DNA from 2 places in the Paenibacillus sp. V4I9 genome. Region 1 is predicted to be linked to the other one. Evidence: predicted binding sites of a transcription regulator. Region 1 holds the regulator's gene; the other holds the start of a gene.

Region 1 (8,938 bases):
TATATTTTTGCTAGATTAGGTATGATAACGTTGAATAACAGCGTTAACGGAAACTCTCAGCACCGAGAATCGGTGAACCCGTTGGATTTTACCGCTAAGCGGTCCAAATCTGCGCTCTCAGCGCCATCGGCGAGGCTGCGGGTTGCTGAGAGGAACATTTCGGTCCTCTCAGCATACTGAAATCGGTGAACCCGTTGGATTTTACCGCTGAGCGGTCCAAATCTGCGCTCTCAGCGCCATCGGCGAGGCTGCGGGTTGCTGAGAGGAACATTTCGGTCCTCTCAGCACCTAAAATCGGTCAACCCGGTGGATGTAGCCGCTAAGCGAGCCAATCTGGCACTATCGGCCTCTCCATCTCCCGCTCGGACAATCAACAACACACAAAAGAGGTGAACATCAGTGCCTGAACTACCTGAAGTCGAAACGGTCAGACGTACGCTGAACAATTTAATCACCGGTAAAACGATTGAGCATGTTCAGGTCAGACTGCCTCGCATCATCCAAAAGCCGGACGATATTCATATGTTTGAGGTTCTGCTGCAAGGTCAAACGGTTGAGACGATAGAACGCAGAGGGAAATTTCTGCGCTTCATATTTACCGATTACGTCATGGTTTCGCATCTGCGGATGGAAGGACGGTACGGTCTGTATGACGGTGAAGATCCGTTGGAGCTGCACACCCATGTGTTGTTCCGCTTCACCGACGGCAGCGAGCTCCGCTATAAGGACGTTAGACAATTTGGAACGATGCATCTGTTCCCTAAGGGCGAAGAGCTTACGCAGCCTCCGCTGCATAAGCTCGGACTTGAACCGCTAGATGAAGCCTTCACCTTCGAGGCTTTTCAAGACCGGATCGCTCATCGTTCGACGAAGATAAAACCACTGCTGTTGAATCAAGAATATATCGTGGGTATTGGGAATATTTATGTAGACGAGTCCCTTTTCTTGGCTGGCATCCATCCAGAGCGTGAAGCCTCCTCGCTAAGCAAGAAGGAGCTCGTACTCCTTCACTCAGCCATCATTCGTACACTTAGTGAATCGGTTGAAGTTGGAGGATCCTCCATCAAATCGTATGTGAATGGACAAGGCGAAATTGGCTTGTTCCAGCATCAACTGAACATTTATGGCAGACAGTCCGAGCCCTGTAAAACATGCGGGAGCGAGATCTACAAAACCGTCGTTGGCGGCAGAGGAACGCATATTTGCCCAACCTGTCAACCGTTAAAGCAGACTAGAATCCGAAAGAAGTCAGAGAAATAGGCACGTGAAGCCACCCCTTCCCATATGATATGGAGTACTTAGCCTAGATAAACGGCTTATAAGCTAGTTTCTAGGTAAAACTCTTAGGAGGGGTATTATGCTTCCTGTAGTTTCACTGCTTATTCTTGCTTTCGCAGTTTCTTTGGATGGCTTCGGCGTCGGTGTGATGTATGGATTACGTAAAATACGAATTCCGCTCCTATCCATTGGGATTATATCGCTTTGGTCTGGTATCATTATCTACAGCTCGATGCAGATCGGTGTACTGATGTCTTCCTTCATGTCTCCCTTGGTAGCTAAGCGTATCGGTGCTCTCATCTTGATTGGGATTGGCATCTGGGCACTGGCACAAACGAGACAACAGAAGTCTCAGGATCATCAGGAGCCAGGCGTCTCCTCATTAGATCAAGCATCGGTGAGCAGTGTCCTTCCCTCCCCAGAGGGCGGGCATCCGGGTTCTGGAGAGATTCTCACGTTTGATACTTTGCAGCGAACGAAGGAAATACTGAATATCGAGCTGAAACGCTTCGGACTGGTTATTCAAATTTTGCGAACACCATCCATTGCTGACGTTGACAAATCGGGTAATATTTCAGCTTCAGAGGCTACATTGCTTGGTTTGGCGCTATCTTTAGATGCGTTCGGTGCAGGCATTGGCGCAGCATTAATTGGTTTCGTTCCACTGTTAACGGCTTCCGTCATTTCGATTTCAAGTGGTTCATTTATTGCATTAGGTTTGCGGTTTGGTTTACGGTATGCGGAGATGAATTGGATGAAGAAACTGTCTGTACTTCCGGGATGTGTACTCATTATCATGGGTCTTTTGAAAATGTTATAGCACGCCCTTGTACTAGGAAGACATTCATTTCGTAATCCTTGGGATATGAGAAAGTTTTCCAAGTGGAAAACGATTAGGAGAGATATGCCCATGAATATCGGGTTAACAGGAGGAATCGCCTGCGGCAAAAGCACGGTTAGCGCCATGCTGGTTAGCCGCGGCGCCCTATTAGTAGATGCGGACACCATAGCACGCGATGTCGTCGAGCCCGGCAGCCCTGTTCTTGAACAGGTTGCTGCACAATTTGGACAAGCTGTTCTTCAGGCAGACGGCTCGCTTCATCGCAAGAAGCTTGGCGAGATCATTTTTGGTAATACCGAGGCACGCAAGCAGCTGGAAAGTATTCTGCATCCGCCAATTCGTGCACAAATGCGTGAACAGATGGAAGCCTTTGAAAGGCAATTTCCGGGCAAGCTTGTTGTGGTCGATGTCCCTTTATTAATCGAATCTAATTTATCCTTCATGTTTCAAGAAGTTATGGTTGTATATGTGCCACGTGCGGTACAGTTGAAGCGGCTTATGCAACGAGATGGACTGACGGAAAGTGCGGCGAATAATCGCATAGATGCTCAGATGTCCATTGAGGAGAAACGTAATTTCGCAGATGTTGTCATTGACAACAGCGGTACATGGGAAGAAACTAACGCTGAAGTGGAGCAGTTTTGGCTAGGGAAGGGGCTTTCATGACCTTTTTACGTAAAAAACGAGTTTTTGCCCTGCTTCTTGTTTGTTTTGTTCTAGTTCTCTTTATGAATAGCGATTTTATCGGAAGAAAGCTGTACCCAATCTACTTTGAGCAGGAAATTAGGCAGAGCGCGGCGAAACACAATATAGATCCATTTTTAATTGCTGCGATTATTAGGGTGGAGACGAATTACAAATATCATTTGGAGTCAAGCAAAGGCGCATTAGGTCTTATGCAGCTTATGCCTGACACGGCAGAGTGGATTGTAGAATCCACGAATTTAGGGCCTCATGTGCAGGACGAATTATTAAAAGTGGACGTAAATATTAATCTTGGTTCTTGGTATTTGAGCTGGCTAAAGAAGCATTATAATGGTAATTTAATTTATGCGATTGCAGCTTATAATGCAGGTCAAGGGAATGTGAATAAATGGAAGCAAAATGACGTTTGGGATGGTTCGCAAGAGCATATTAATCAAATTCCATTCGGAGAAACACGTCATTATGTACAGCGGGTGCTCTATTATTATGAGAAATACACGAAGCTATATTCTCAGCAATGGGGAAAGAAAGATTAGGTTTTCTTCTCTCCATAAACAAAGAAGCATTGGACTAGCTCCTTTTGGGGGCTTAGAGTCCAATACTTCCTGTTTTTGAGCTTCAGTAGCTAGGATTCAAGATTACTTGAATTGACCAGCCAAGGATTGCTCAGCGATTTGTACTAAGCGACGAGTGATGTTACCACCAATGGCACCAGCATCACGAGTAGCCATATTACCCATATAACCATCTTGTGGGATGGAGATACCTAGCTCTTGAGCTACTTCGTATTTTAACTGATCCAAGGCTGCGTTAGCTTGAGGAACAACTAAAGTATTGCTGTTACGGTTTTGTCCTGCGCCCATGTCTGTTCACCTCCTTGTCGTTTGGTAATAGTATTGTGTGCATATCTCCTAAGTTCATGACATGTAACATATGGTAATAGATCAAAGAAGAGAAAGAAGAGAAAGGAGAGATAGCGAATGAAGTGTCCGTTCTGTGACTATTCCGGTACGAAAGTTCTTGATTCACGTTCAGCCAATGAAAACAAATCGATTCGTCGTCGTCGAGAATGTGAGAAATGCGCGAGAAGATTCACCACATTTGAGATGGTGGAAGAAACTCCGTTAATCGTGATTAAGAAAGATGGAAGTAGGGAAGAATTTAGTCGAGAGAAAATATTAAGAGGCTTGATTCGAGCATGTGAGAAGCGGCCGGTATCGATGGAGAGGCTTGAGATGATGGTATCTGAAGTGGAAATGCAGCTTCGCACCACGGCTCATGCTGAAGTGGATAGTTTAAGCATTGGCGAAATCGTCATGGAACAGCTGTACCCCGTCGATGAAGTGGCGTACATTCGCTTCGCCTCCGTATACCGTCAGTTTAAGGACATTAATATGTTCCTGAAGGAGCTAACACAAATATTGGGAAAGCATGACACCGGACTGCTCCGGGATAAATAATGCTAAAATTAATAATTTCATCTCTAAATATGACAAAAAATAAGAAAAAGACATCGGGATTCCCGTTGTCTTTTCTCATTTTTTCCCATGAAATCAACAATCATGCGATTAAAATTTATTTGAAAAAAATAAATCTTTAGACATCAACCGACTGTATTTTTGTATGCTTTCGTGCATAATTCCTTTATTGAGTGCGTTTGTCCAGTTCACTTCTGAGAAAATGAATAAACCGAATAGCTTCATCTTGGGTTAAAACGTTGTTATCAAACTTAAAGGAGAACATGTCCAAAAGATCACTTTCTGGAAGATGCAAGTTATCAATCAATTGCTGTACATCCAAACTCATTTTACCATCCATCGTAATTTTTTCCATCATCTTTGTTCCCTCCTAGTCTTACTACATGAATCGGACGGAGGCGGTAGCTGGCTGACATTTTGGACATTCATAGAATGCCATTTTAGTCCCTTTAGCTTTGCGTCACCACCTTTCAGTGGTTTTGCCTTTATCGTACCGATTTATGTTTGTAAGAAAACTATATCATATTTACGGATTGAGTTTCCATTAATTACATTATTCGAAGGATGGTTGAAGCATATGTCCGTCAAGTCCAATCAAATTCCAAGCATTTCTTATGAATTAGATATCGTAAAAGTTGCTAGCTCTCTCGGAATTGATCAAGATCGCTTATTGGCTTATGTGTATGCAAACTCGGACTCGAAGAAACAATATGAGGTAAAGGAAACCTTTCCCGACTATAAAAGTGGCTGATTGTATAAAAAAAAGCACTACAACATAATGGTTGTAGTGCTTTAATCGTATTAAACCATGATTTTGCAGATATCGTTCGTAAATTCAACCGGATCTTGTAGGGGCAATCCTTCGATTAAGAGCGCTTGATTGTACAGCAGGGCCGTATAAAGATTCAGCTTTTCTTTGTCTTTGTCAAAAGCGTCTTTTAAGGATGCGAATACTTCGTGATTGATGTTGATTTCCAGTACCTTTTCAGCCTTCACGTTAGGATTATTCGGCATCGCATTTAAGATTTTTTCCATTTCGATCGTCACATCGCCGTCCGTTGATAAGCACACAGGATGCTTTTTAAGACGCTTGGATGCTTTTACGTTTGTAACCTTACCCGACAACAGGTCTTTCATATAATCGAAAAGCTCTTTGTTGTCATTTTTGTCAGCCTCGGTTTCCGTTTGGTTGTCATCCACTTCAATACCAAGATCACCGCTTGAAACGGATTTAAACTCTTTTTCTTTGTAGGTCATGATCATTTTGATCGCGAACTCATCGATATCATCAGTGAAATACAAAATCTCATAGCCTTTATCAGTGACTAACTCTGTTTGTGGAAGCTTATCGATTCTTTCCATCGATTCTCCAGAAGCGTAGTAAATGTACTTCTGATCTTCCGGCATTCTTGCCACATATTCGTCCAGCGTAACCAGCTTTTTCTCCTTGGAGGAATGGAACATCAATAGATCCTGCAAGAGGTCCTTATGGCTTCCGTAATCGCTGTAGACACCGAATTTGAGCTGTCGGCCGAAGGATTTGTAGAATTGCTCATATTTCTCTCTTTCGTCCTTCAGCAGGCTTTGCAGCTGGCCTTTGATCTTGCTCGAAATGTTTTTGGCAATCAGCTTCAATTGACGGTCATGCTGCAGCATTTCTCTGGAAATATTGAGCGATAGGCTTTCTGAATCAACCATTCCTTTAACGAAGCTGAAATAGTCAGGAAGCAGGTCCGCACATTTGTTCATGATCAATACGCCATTAGCATAGAGTTCCAAGCCTTTTTCATACTCTTTGGAATAATAGTCAAAAGGTATATTTTCCGGGACAAAGAGGATAGCTTGATAGACTACAGCTCCATCTGCGCTGACGTGAATATGTTTGAGCGGCTTGTCGAAGCCGTAATGTTTCTCGTGATAGAACTTCTCGTAATCTTCCGGAGTCAGTTCACTTTTGTTTTTTCTCCAAATTGGAACCATGCTGTTGACATGCTGCTCTTCTTGGTAATCCTCGAAGTCGCTTTCGCTGCCTTCTTTCAGCCTTTTCCCGGTAATGTCCATTTTAATAGGGTAACGGATGAAATCGGAGTACTTTTTGATGATCGCTTTTAAACGATACTCGTCTAAAAACTCGTCGAAGTTCTCATCTTCCGTATTATCCTTAATTTTCAGGATGATTTCCGTGCCCACTGCATCTTTCTCCGCCGTTTCGATCGTGTAGCCGTCAGCGCCAGTGGACTCCCACTTGTAAGCAACATCACTGCCTAAAGCTCTACTAATTACCGTAACAACATCTGCAACCATGAACGCTGAATAGAAGCCAACACCGAACTGGCCGATGATATTGTGGCCGTCTTTTGCTTCATTTTCTTTTTTAAAGGCCAAAGATCCGCTCTTCGCAATGATCCCCAGGTTATTCTCCAAATCTTCCTTCGTCATACCAATACCAGTATCACGCAGTGTGAGTGTGCGATTCGTTTTGTCGGCAATCACTTTAATAAAATAACTATCTTTGTCAAAAACCAACGTATCATCGGTTAAAGCTTTGTAGTAAATTTTGTCGATAGCATCGCTGGCATTGGAGATAAGCTCTCTTAGAAATATCTCTCTTTGCGTATAAATCGAATTGATCATCATTTCCAATAAGCGCTTGGATTCAGCTTGAAACTGTTTCTTTTCCAATGGGAGATCTCCTTTCAAATATGTAGAAATTAGTCAGAGATGATTATTAGCACTCTCAGTTGCTGAGTGCCATTCCTTACTTTTATAACACTCCTTAATTTTATTGTCAATATTTCATTCGATATATGAACATGAAAAAAGATTGCCAACCACCTGGTCGTGAAAGACCGGATAGGGGCAATCTTTATTTTATTGCTATTTAAAACCCAAAGTTTCATTAAAAGCTTTAAAGACCTTCTTAGGAGCTACAAGGCTCCAGGCAAGCATAAACATATTACGACATTCATCTCGCTGGATACGATCCATTCGAACAATCATGAACGCTAAGTTTTGGAAGCTTTCCGGCATCTGATAAACATCAGGATCCATCGTGGTGTAAGCAACTCGATCCTCTTTGGTCGTTTTAATTACGAGTGATACACCATCCGGTTGGATGACCGCAAAAATTTTGCTGCGTACATGAAAGGAAGGTTTGTCCCAATGGTCATGTTCTTCCGTCTCCGGAAATGACAACGCGATGCTTCTAATTTCATCAGCAGTAACCATAATTGTCTCCCCGAATTCTTCTCAAATGAGATTGATATCACTGCTCTCGATGATTGATTTTGGAAAACCTTGCTTGGCAATTTTTATCATTGCGCGTCCGATCTTTTCTGAAGTCGTAATCGAATTCGGGAACCATTTTTCTAACAAAGGGTAGAGAGGTTTCGATATGGTGTAAATGCTCTGGTACAGTTTAGTCTTGGACTTGACGCCGTGCAATGGAAGAATACCTCCTGGACGGAACATGTAAGCTGCCTTAAAAGGCAGTTTAAGCAAATCATTCTCCGTTTTTCCCTTAACTCGCGCCCACATACTGCGACCCTTTTCCGTACTATCGGTTCCCATTCCTGTTACATAGAAGAACGACATGTTTGGGTTCAATCTCACTAATGTCTGGGCAACATGCATCGTAATATCATAGGTTATAGCCCGATAGCGGTCTTCGGTCATACCCGCGGAAGAGACACCAAGGCAGAAAAAACAAGCATCGAAGCCCGATAGTTTATGCTCAATGTCAGTTAGATCCAGAAGATTAGCATGTACCTGTTCGTGCAATTTGGGATGATTCTGACCGGTGGTGTTTCTACCTACAGTTAGCACACTTTGAATTTGAGGATCGAGGAGGCATTCGCGCAGCACGCTCTGTCCGACCATGCCCGTAGCTCCGAAAAGAAGGACGTTCAATCTATCACACCTTTCACTTCAATTGTATCGAAATTACGTTAATGGTTATTTGCTTTCCCATCTCTTGGCCCATTTATCCATTTCTTTGAGAGCGGTCTGAAAATCAATTCCTTTTTCCGTTAATGAATACTCTACCATGATGGGTACAGTTGGAGTTACTTGACGTAGAACTATCCCGTTCTGCTCTAAATGCCGCAGCACATCCGTTAAGGATTGTGTCTTGACGATCGCTAAATCTCTATGAAGCTGTTTAAATCGTTTCGGGCCTTTAGATAGCTCCGCGATCACTAGAAACGCCCATTTCGCACCAAGTATGGTCAATACGGAACAGATGTTAGAGAAGTCATGCCCTTCTTCTTGCAGAGGTTCCACGTAGCTTCACCTTCTTACTTATAGTTAGTTAGTCAAAATTCTTGGATAATGTCCAAATAATTTGCCTTCTTACATTAAGATCGTAACATTATTATACTTCAATTAAACGATCACGGAATAGCAGAAAGGAATGAATCGAATGAATCGACTGTCTATCTACATCCTTGCCCTGGGGGTATTTCTAACGGCGACCTCGGAGTTGGTTGTTGCCGGAATTCTTCACGTCATCGCTGAAGACTTAAACATTTCTATCGCTCTTGCGGGGCAGCTAATCACAGCCTATTCTCTTGCGTTTGCGATTGGAACCCCCATCGTGGTGTCACTTACTTCCAGGATGGGGCGCAGGAAAGTGCTG
Region 2 (8,938 bases), 530 kb from region 1:
CTAGGTTACAGCTGATATCTCTAAGAATAAGGTCATCTTGGCCGTAATCGTTGATTTCCGAAGTTTCTTGCAGTTGGAAAATCTCTGTACAGAGATTAGACATTTTAATCGTACCGATACCTTTCAAGGCATGATCCTTGTTGGCATTCGTACGGTTCATCATATATGGATAACCGGATTCCAGTTGGGTAGTCGCAATTTTAACTAGCATGTCACGCGCACTCATGACAACCTTCTTCTTCACTTTCGGATTGGCCAGCAGTTCATCGTACATCTCATCAAGATCGATATCGTCCAAATGCTTACCATAGGCTTGCAGTACCGTGTAAGGAGCAAATACATGCAGCGGCTTGTTCTCTTCAGCCAACTTGTAAAACTTGTTCGGTACAATGAGACCGATGGAAAGTGTCTTCAGACGAGATTTCTCATCCGCATTAATTTTCTTACTATCTAGGAACTCCATAACGTCCCAGCCGAAAATGTTGTAGTACGCAGCTCCTGAACCCTTGCGCTGACCCATTTGATCTGCATAGGAGAACGCATCCTCCATAAGCTTAAGTACCGGCATAATTCCTTTTGCGGCACGTTCCACACCTTTGATGGATTCACCGCGTCCACGAAGCTTGGACAAGTTAACGGCTACGCCACCGCCAATTTTGGAAAGCTGCATGCAGGTAGCTAGCACGTAGTTAATAGAATTAAGAGAATCGTCCATCTCCAGCAGGAAGCAGGATACCATTTCGCCTCGGCGGCTCTTACCTGCATTAAGGAACGTCGGTGTCGCTGGTTGCAAGCGTTGTTCCATCATCGAAACAGCAAGAACACGTGCAGTTTCTACGTTCCCACGACCCAAATACAAAGCAACAATAGCAACGCGATCTGGGAAATGTTCCAGGTATAAGGACTTGTCATCACTGCGTAAAGCGTAATCCGTATAAAATTTCGAAGCTGCCATGTAGGAGGCGAACTCGAATTGATTATCGTGGGCCACTTGATAAACATCGTTAACTTCATCTTGCGTATATTTCTCATAAACGTTCTCGTAATAGTTATGATCGATCATATAACGAACTTTAGAGGAAGTATCGGGGAAAGTGAGGCTTTTACTGTGGACTTCCGTCATAAAAACTTCAACAGCTTCTTTATCCTTCTCTAGTTGGAAAAAGCCATCCGCTCCGCGTTGCATCAATAAATTATTCAGCTCAATGTGCCGCAATTGCATGTACCCCCTGAACAAATCGTTCTACGTCATTTTTGGTGCCGGATAACTCAAATTTGGTTAACACAGGCACATCGTACTGCTGTGAGATCGTATCCGCGCTTTTGGCAAATCCGTCTCCCCAGTTGCGGTTACCACTTGCTGCTACTCCGATAAGACGAGAGGCATTGCTTTCTAGGAAAGAAGCTACCTTCGGAGGAACTTGACCAAAACCGGTTGTATAGGTAACGAGCACGAAGGGCTCGTCCATCTTCATCGCTTCCTCAATTTGAATCGCTGGCATTTTGAGCTTAGCAATAAATCGGCGAACATTTCCCGTCTTCGAATCGTAAGCAATAAGCATGGGCTTCCGTCTCCTAACACTCTCTTATTCATTATCTAGTACCGCTTATGTAAGTAACCCTATATGTAGTAAACAAATGAATCATTCCGTGCATTTTAAGATGGAATACGCATTGTTCTTTCGACAAAATATGCGAATTTCAGGACTACGAAACCTAGGAAAAAGGCGGTAATCACGCGGTTTATCACGGAATTTGATTCTATTTTTTCACAAATTCTAGCAGTTGTGTGTATCGCTTTTTTTACGATATCTAGTTGATAGATTCAAATTTATATCAATATATTGTGTTTGTCAACGAGTAAAATGGCTCATTTTGACTATTAAAATACGTAAACCTAGACAGGACGTGGCTCGGAAGGCTTTGAAAATATTTTTTCAATTTTGACTTGAAATTTTCGAATTTGTCGAAAGTTAGATTAGGGCTTTGAGCTCACTAGATATAGATCCATCTCATTCCAAATACAGGCTCATTAAGCCGTCCCAGAGTCCGTCTAAGGTCGTTAATAGCGAAGATGCCACAATCCTATTCAGAAACAAAAAAAGCTATTCACACGCACACGAGGGTGCCGTGAATAGCTTAACCTTATTTCTTAACCGTTGCGTTTTTGGAAATCACTCATGAACTCAGCGAGCGCTTTGCATGATGCATAAGGAACAGCATTATACGAAGATGCTCTCAAACCGCCTACACTGCGATGACCCTTCAACCCAACAAATCCGTTCTGCTCGGTTTCCTTGATGAACTTCTTCTCCAACTCTTCATCCTGCAACCGGAACGTGATGTTCATCGCGGAACGACTGCCCGCATCAACAGGTCCACGGTAGAAACCACCGCTTTGGTCGATTGCGCTATAAATTAGACCTGATTTCTCAAGGTTATTTTTCTGGATGACAGCTAGTCCACCTTGTTCCTGAATCCATTTCAATACTAGGTTCATCATGTAGATTGAATACACTGGTGGTGTATTGTACAGGGAATTGTTTTTGCTATGGATTTCGTAGCGAAGCATGGTTGGAATCGTTTTAGGCAGATCTTGTAATAAATCTTCCTTAACAATAACCACAGTTACACCAGAAGGACCTAGATTCTTTTGCGCTCCTGCATAGATCATGCCGAATTTCGAAACATCTACTGGACGGCTCAAGATGTCACTGGACATGTCCCCAATTAACGGCACATTCCCTGTATCCGGAAAGCTCTGGAACTGAGCGCCTTCAATCGTTTCGTTCGAAGTCAGATGCAGATAAGCGGAATCCGGATGAATATTGATTTCATTTAAGTCCGGAATTTTCATGAATTTCTGTTCTTTCGAGCTTGCTGCGATGGCAACTTCTCCGAACAAGCTTGCTTCCTGAACAGCTTTCTCCGCCCATGCACCTGTAAGCACATAGCTGCCTACCTTACCTGGCTTTAGAAAATTAAGCGGAATCATGGCGAATTGTGTGCTCGCACCACCTTGCAGAAACTGCACTTGGTACCCATCAGGGATGCTAAAAATTTGTTTCAACAATTGCTGCGTTTCATTATGAACTTGCTCGAACTCCGCGCTGCGGTGAGAAATTTCCATAATGGACATGCCGATGCCTTTAAATTCGACAAGCTCCTCTTGTGCTTTCTGCAGTACTTCGAGCGGTAATGCCGCAGGCCCTGCGTTAAAGTTATAGGCCCTATTTCCCATGAATGACCACACCTTTGCTTTTTTGTATTATCGCTATGATAGCAATATTCTCTTCATGCATCAAGTAAAACCTCAGTTGGCAATGCTAGGAGAAGAACGAAGAAGAGAACAGATTTGGATACAAAAGGAGCCTAATTTACTTATGACATTGGTTGATACGATAGGAGAAAGTTCTACAAACGCTACGAATTTAGCAAACGCAAACAGCTTAAACTCTGCAAATTCAGGCAACTCAAGTTCCACGAATGCTTTAAGTTCCACAAGCGCTTCAAGTTCCACAAACGCCTCCGAGATGTATCGGCTGTTCGTAGGCATTCAGCTCCCGCAAGACGTCCAGCGGGAGCTCGACGCCTGGAAAGGCAGCATCCAAAAGGTGCTGCCTTTCCAAAAGTGGACGCATCCGCAGGATGTCCACGTCACGTTAAGCTTCCTCGGCGACGCATCCGCCGAGACAGCCGAAGCGCTGGCGGCCGACCTGCGCCAGCTTGCAGCAGCTGCGCTGCCGCTGACCCTGCACGCCGAGGGCCTCGGCGTGTTCGGACCTCCGGCGGCGCCGTCGATCCTCTGGGCGGGCCTCACCGGCGACCTCGACGCGCTGGCTGCGCTGCAGCGCGAGGTCGCGGGCGTCTGCGCCCGCCACGGCTTCCCGGCCGAGGCTCGCGCCTACCGGCCGCACCTCACACTAGCCCGCCGCTACCGCACAGCGGCGGGGCCTTTCAAGCGCTCCGCCCTATCGGCGGTGGGAGCGCCTTCCGGCGGCTGGCCCGTGTGGCAGGTAGAGGACATCGTCCTCTACCGCAGCCACTTGGGCCGCCAGCCGGCGTACGAAGCGCTAGGCGTGTTCCCTTTTAAGGAACCGTCTACTTAATTCCCTCACATTATTACCGACACTGGAACTAATATCTTGTTTTTGTATAACTTTCAAGAATTCTACAAACAATTGAACCGATTGGATTAGATTTAATAAAAAAGGAGGAACCGATATGCCCGAATGGTTTGAAATTGTTTTACGCACATTATTAGCAGTTGTCGTACTTTTCTTTATGACAAAGATGTTGGGTAAAAGACAAGTTTCTCAACTTTCCTTTTTCGAGTACATTACCGGCATCACGATTGGCAGTCTTGCAGCATACATATCGTTGGATTTGGAGGCGAATTGGTATCTAGGTTTAATATCTTTAGGCGTTTGGATTGCATGCTCTTTAGGCATTGAATTTTTGCAGCTAAAAAGTAAAAAGATGCGGGATTTCATTGATAGTAAAGGAACCGTGCTGATTAGAGATGGTAAAGTATTGGAAGATAATTTAAAGAAAGAACGTCTCACCACCGATGAGCTCATGGAGCAATTACGAAAAAGATCCGCATTTAAATTGGCAGATGTTGAATTTGCGATCATGGAACCAAGCGGAGAAATTAATGTACTATTAACTCGTGAAAACCAACCCCTGACTCCAAGCCATTTAGGCATCAAAGTTGCACCTGAGAAGGAGCCTCAAGCAATTATCATGGATGGTGAAATCATGGATGAAGCCTTAGCTACCATCGGTTTTAGCCGGGGATGGCTGCAAACTGAACTAGATAAATTGGGTGTGACGATTGAAAATGTATTTCTAGGTCAAGTCGATTCTTACGGCCAATTATATGTAGATCTATTTGACGACAAGATTATGGTACCTGTGCCACAGGAAAAAGCAACCCTATTTGCTACATTAAAAAAGTGCGAAGGCGATCTGATGTTGTTTGGGCTTACTACGAAAAATAAAGCTGCAAAAGAGATGTACGAACAATGCTCGAAGCAAATGGAGGAAATCATCGCACAATTGAAACCCGTACTTAAGCGTTAAAGGCTTGTCGCACTTTGCTAATCGAGCAGCGTTTGCGCTGTATGGTCACGGGCAAGCTCGAACATCCGCTTCAGTTGCTCAGCGGTATTTCGCTCCACCGAGAGCGGCGGCAGCTCGCTCTCGCCGAAGAACTGGGCGCCGGTCGTTTCCAGACCGGCTTCAAGTGCTTCCCCGCCCACCAACTCGCACAAGATGAACATCTTGTACACGTGGTTTGCCGAGGGGGGGTGAGCGTGGCGCTTCTTATCGAAGACCGCCAGCAATCGCACCGGCTTGACGTCATAGCCGGCCTCCTCGTGGGTCTCCTTGACGGCGACCTCCGACGGTGTGAGGCCGATGTCCGCCCAGCCTCCAGGCAAAGCCCAGGCACCGTCGGCTCTTTCCTTCACAAGCAGCAGCTTGTTCTCTCTCAGGACGACGGCCCGAATATCCACTTTCGGCGTCTGATACCCCGTGTCATTGGCGAACAAAGCCGTCACCTTATCGATCGGTGTCTCTGAGAAATAACTCATCATCTCCACGCTGATCTTACGCAGCGCCTCATATCGTTCCAAGTCATAGCCATTCTCACCGTAAGTAAGACCGGCTTGACTAATAGCCTGGATCTCTTTGGCCCATTCCAACCATGGAATATTCATCAGTAACCCAACTCCATTTCGATATAAGTCTTAATTCCACTATAAATAGCAACCATCTCCTCAAGCTTCATCCGAACAAGCCCACTAGAAGAGGGACATACATAGTCGATCACACCTTCAACCACCGGATCCTGTTGACTCCCCCAACTCATCCCCCTACGGCCGCTATACTGTTCAAATACCCCTTTTCCTACAAAACAGACAACACAAGGTCGAAAGGCCTGAATCTTTTGCTTTAAAATAAGTCGACCTTCACGGTATTCCTCAGGTGTAATTTCTGCAGCCGTTAACGAAGGGCGAGCCACAATATTCGTAAAGCCATACCCGAGCTTCAGCAAATCCCCATCCTCTTGTGGTTTATACAGCCGAGGTGTTAATCCCGCTTGGAAAAGGATCCGATAAAAACGATTGTTCGGATTCGCATAATGATGACCCGTTTCTCCGGATCGTATACTAGGGTTATAACCTACGAAAAGTATCCTTAAATGCTCCTGAAGATGATCCGAAATGGGCTCTATGCTCAACGTTAAGACACCTCCACAGGCACAACAAATTTTTTGTCTTTTTCAATAGGTTACCATGAACAACTAAAAACCAAAAGCCGAAGCACATGGCCCCGGCTTTCATTGTATAAACTTAAAAGACTCATAGGACTTGCCCAGCACAGCGGTGGTATCACCTTTTAACCATTTATCAATAAGCGTGCTGTAAACGGAGCGGAAATCAACCTCATACTTCAAATCACCATTGTCCAAATTGCTCAGGCTCGGGTATGCTCCATAGAGACCGCCATTCACCTTGCCTCCAATCACAAACATCGGAGCTGCCGTTCCATGATCTGTTCCGCCGCTTCCATTCTCCTTCACCCTCCGCCCAAACTCCGAAAACATCATCACCACAACACGATCCTGCAGTCCTTGCGCCTCCAAGTCTTTATAGAACGCTGTCAGACCCTCGTCGACCTGAGTCAGCACTTTCGCATGTTGGACCTTCTCATCGGCATGATCATCGAAACCGCCGATCTGCACATTGAATATTCTTGTGCCAGATTTACCGGCCAGCAGCTTGGATACTAACTGGAGATCCCTTGCAAAATTAGTTTTCGGGTACTCCACTTTATTCGCATAGGTAGCCGTTAAAGCTTGAATCGCTTCAACACTTTTGAAGGCCTCATATCCACGGCCTGATACGACACGCAACTGTTCCGTCTGATTCTGTACACCATACATCTCCAAGAATGCGTTGGTGATCCGATTTTTGTCCATCATCGCTGTTTTCGGATCAATCAGATGATACGTTTCTAAAGATTGGATAACGGGAAAGCTCATTTTCTCCGAAGCAAAAGCCTTACCCCCTGCGCCAATCTGAATAGCTTTGAGCGGATTGCTGCTATCCCGCAACGAAGACTCTGCATAGCGTGCAAGCCAACCGCTCCGACTCATCTTCGCTGGCTCGGCTGTCTGCCAAATTTCCATAGAGCGGAAATGAGAGTGATCGGGTCCTGGATATCCAACTCCCTGTACGACAGCCATCTTCCCAAGTTTATAAAGTGCAGCGAGGCCAACTAAACTTGGATGCAAGCCTACTTGATTATCTAATGCAAGCACATCCTTCTGCTGGTAAGCCAAAGTCGGCCGCGCATCATAGTAAATCCCTTGTCCATAAGGAATTAGCGTATTAATGCCATCATTCCCTCCACTTAACTGAACAACAATAAGTACAGGTTCATCAACATCATCATCAAAACCGCCAGCCAAAATCGATTTTCCCGTATCCGTAAATAAAGCTCCGCCTAGGCCTAAAGTCGCAAACATAGCTGTACCCTTAAGCAGAAAATCCCTTCTCGATAATTTCACTTTTCTCACCCCTCGCTATTTCATTTGAGCTTCCGGGCTAATCAGCACTAATTGAAGCAAGCCTCTCAAACCCGCATTCTTTTGCTTTGTATGTACAATGGTATCATCTGCGTAAGCGGTTAAACCCTGTAAAGTCTTATCCGATAAATCAGTGATTCCCATCCGCTGACTCCACAATTTTACCCATTCTTCCGGACGCTCCTGTTGTTCAGGTGTATACTCTGCCGATGAGAGCACCTTGCCGTTTAGCTGCTTGGCGATGGACTCGGCAAACTGGTACCTTGATAATAAGGAGTTTGTATTCAGCCATGAGGCGCCTCCTCTCCAACCTGCAACATCCGGCGGGGAGTATAGCTCCTGTCCCATTCTCCTCATCGCTTGTGCATGCCCCTTCGAAACAGTTAGCTTACAGCATTTGAGAATACCTGCAACATAATCTGCCGGTGTTTTGATGAGAGATAACCGCAATTTCTCCTCATAAAATTCGTCAGATAGGAATAGCTCCTGAAGCACTTCCCCCATAGTAGCCTTAGCTGATATATGTTCGGCAACTTTTTGAATCCAACTTTCGGATGGGCTGTCCGTAGCAAAATATTTGAGCAGCTTCGTAGCAAGAAAGATTGGCAGCGTTTTTTGATGGAAAATAATTTCAATCACATCATCCGAATCCAGCTTTCCCGTTTCTTCAAGCAGCGTTTTCGTGTCATTGTCGTGTTGTTTTGGATTATAGCCTACTTTATTTTCCTTCTTATCATAGGTCCAACCCGTGAAAGCGCGCGCTGCTTCCTTCACATCAGTCTCTGTATAGTGACCGATACCTAGCGTGAATAGCTCCATGGCTTCGCGGGCATAATTCTCATTTGGTTTACCTTTTTTATTCCGATTCACATCAAGCCAGATCATCATTGCAGGATCTTTGCCAATGGCGAGTACGAGTTCTTTGAAACTTCCTAATGCATGTTTGCGAAACAATGTATTTTGTTGAACCATTAAAGTGACATCGTTAACCTTGTAATTCGCCGTCGCAAAATGTCCATGCCAGAACAACGTCATCTTTTCAATGAGCGGAGCACTGGAATATACCATTCGATATAACCAGTACATTTGTTGATCGGCTAATTGCAGCGGATCTAATGATTTCTTACCATCAGCGGTTAATTGATCAAATGGGGTTAGCGATGACGCTTGATCGATCAACGCCTCTCCGGCAATAAGACGTCGCACCGTTTCCTCACGACCAAGTCCAATACAAGCAGTAACTTCCTCCCCAGTGGAACCAAATCCGGCTCGATGTAATAAATGAACGACTTCCTTGTTAGTCCATGGTACTCCCATGATCTCCCCCCTCGCCCTATTTTC

The links. Region 1 encodes NrdR, which represses ribonucleotide reductase genes. Its sites were predicted from a motif close to AACACNATATATNGTGTT; they were not measured.
Region 2: nrdI (class Ib ribonucleoside-diphosphate reductase assembly flavoprotein NrdI) is a predicted target of NrdR. The motif match lies at 1,834-1,851, and genes of this name have one in related genera.

The regions. Positions count from the first base shown of each region.
Region 1 covers NZ_JAUSZE010000001.1:5,470,524-5,479,461, reverse strand. The annotation lists gene mutM (DNA-formamidopyrimidine glycosylase) at 400-1,260, shown strand; gene QFZ81_RS25585 (MntP/YtaF family protein) at 1,358-2,098, shown strand; gene coaE (dephospho-CoA kinase) at 2,189-2,785, shown strand; gene QFZ81_RS25575 (lytic transglycosylase domain-containing protein) at 2,782-3,360, shown strand; gene QFZ81_RS25570 (alpha/beta-type small acid-soluble spore protein) at 3,463-3,687, opposite strand; gene nrdR (transcriptional regulator NrdR) at 3,805-4,284, shown strand; gene QFZ81_RS25560 (hypothetical protein) at 4,469-4,660, opposite strand; cyclic di-GMP riboswitch class I at 4,700-4,796, opposite strand; gene QFZ81_RS25555 (hypothetical protein) at 4,880-5,053, shown strand; gene htpG (molecular chaperone HtpG) at 5,104-6,984, opposite strand; gene QFZ81_RS25545 (MmcQ/YjbR family DNA-binding protein) at 7,180-7,530, opposite strand; gene QFZ81_RS25540 (NAD-dependent epimerase/dehydratase family protein) at 7,552-8,211, opposite strand; gene QFZ81_RS25535 (winged helix-turn-helix transcriptional regulator) at 8,257-8,583, opposite strand; gene QFZ81_RS25530 (MFS transporter) at 8,723-8,938, shown strand, end outside.
Region 2 covers NZ_JAUSZE010000001.1:6,003,689-6,012,626, forward strand. The annotation lists gene nrdE (class 1b ribonucleoside-diphosphate reductase subunit alpha) at 1-1,216, opposite strand, end outside; gene nrdI (class Ib ribonucleoside-diphosphate reductase assembly flavoprotein NrdI) at 1,203-1,562, opposite strand; gene serC (3-phosphoserine/phosphohydroxythreonine transaminase) at 2,153-3,241, opposite strand; gene thpR (RNA 2',3'-cyclic phosphodiesterase) at 3,240-4,109, shown strand; gene QFZ81_RS27725 (DUF421 domain-containing protein) at 4,225-5,085, shown strand; gene QFZ81_RS27730 (NUDIX hydrolase) at 5,103-5,723, opposite strand; gene QFZ81_RS27735 (mismatch-specific DNA-glycosylase) at 5,723-6,241, opposite strand; gene QFZ81_RS27740 (DUF1501 domain-containing protein) at 6,347-7,579, opposite strand; gene QFZ81_RS27745 (DUF1800 domain-containing protein) at 7,595-8,914, opposite strand.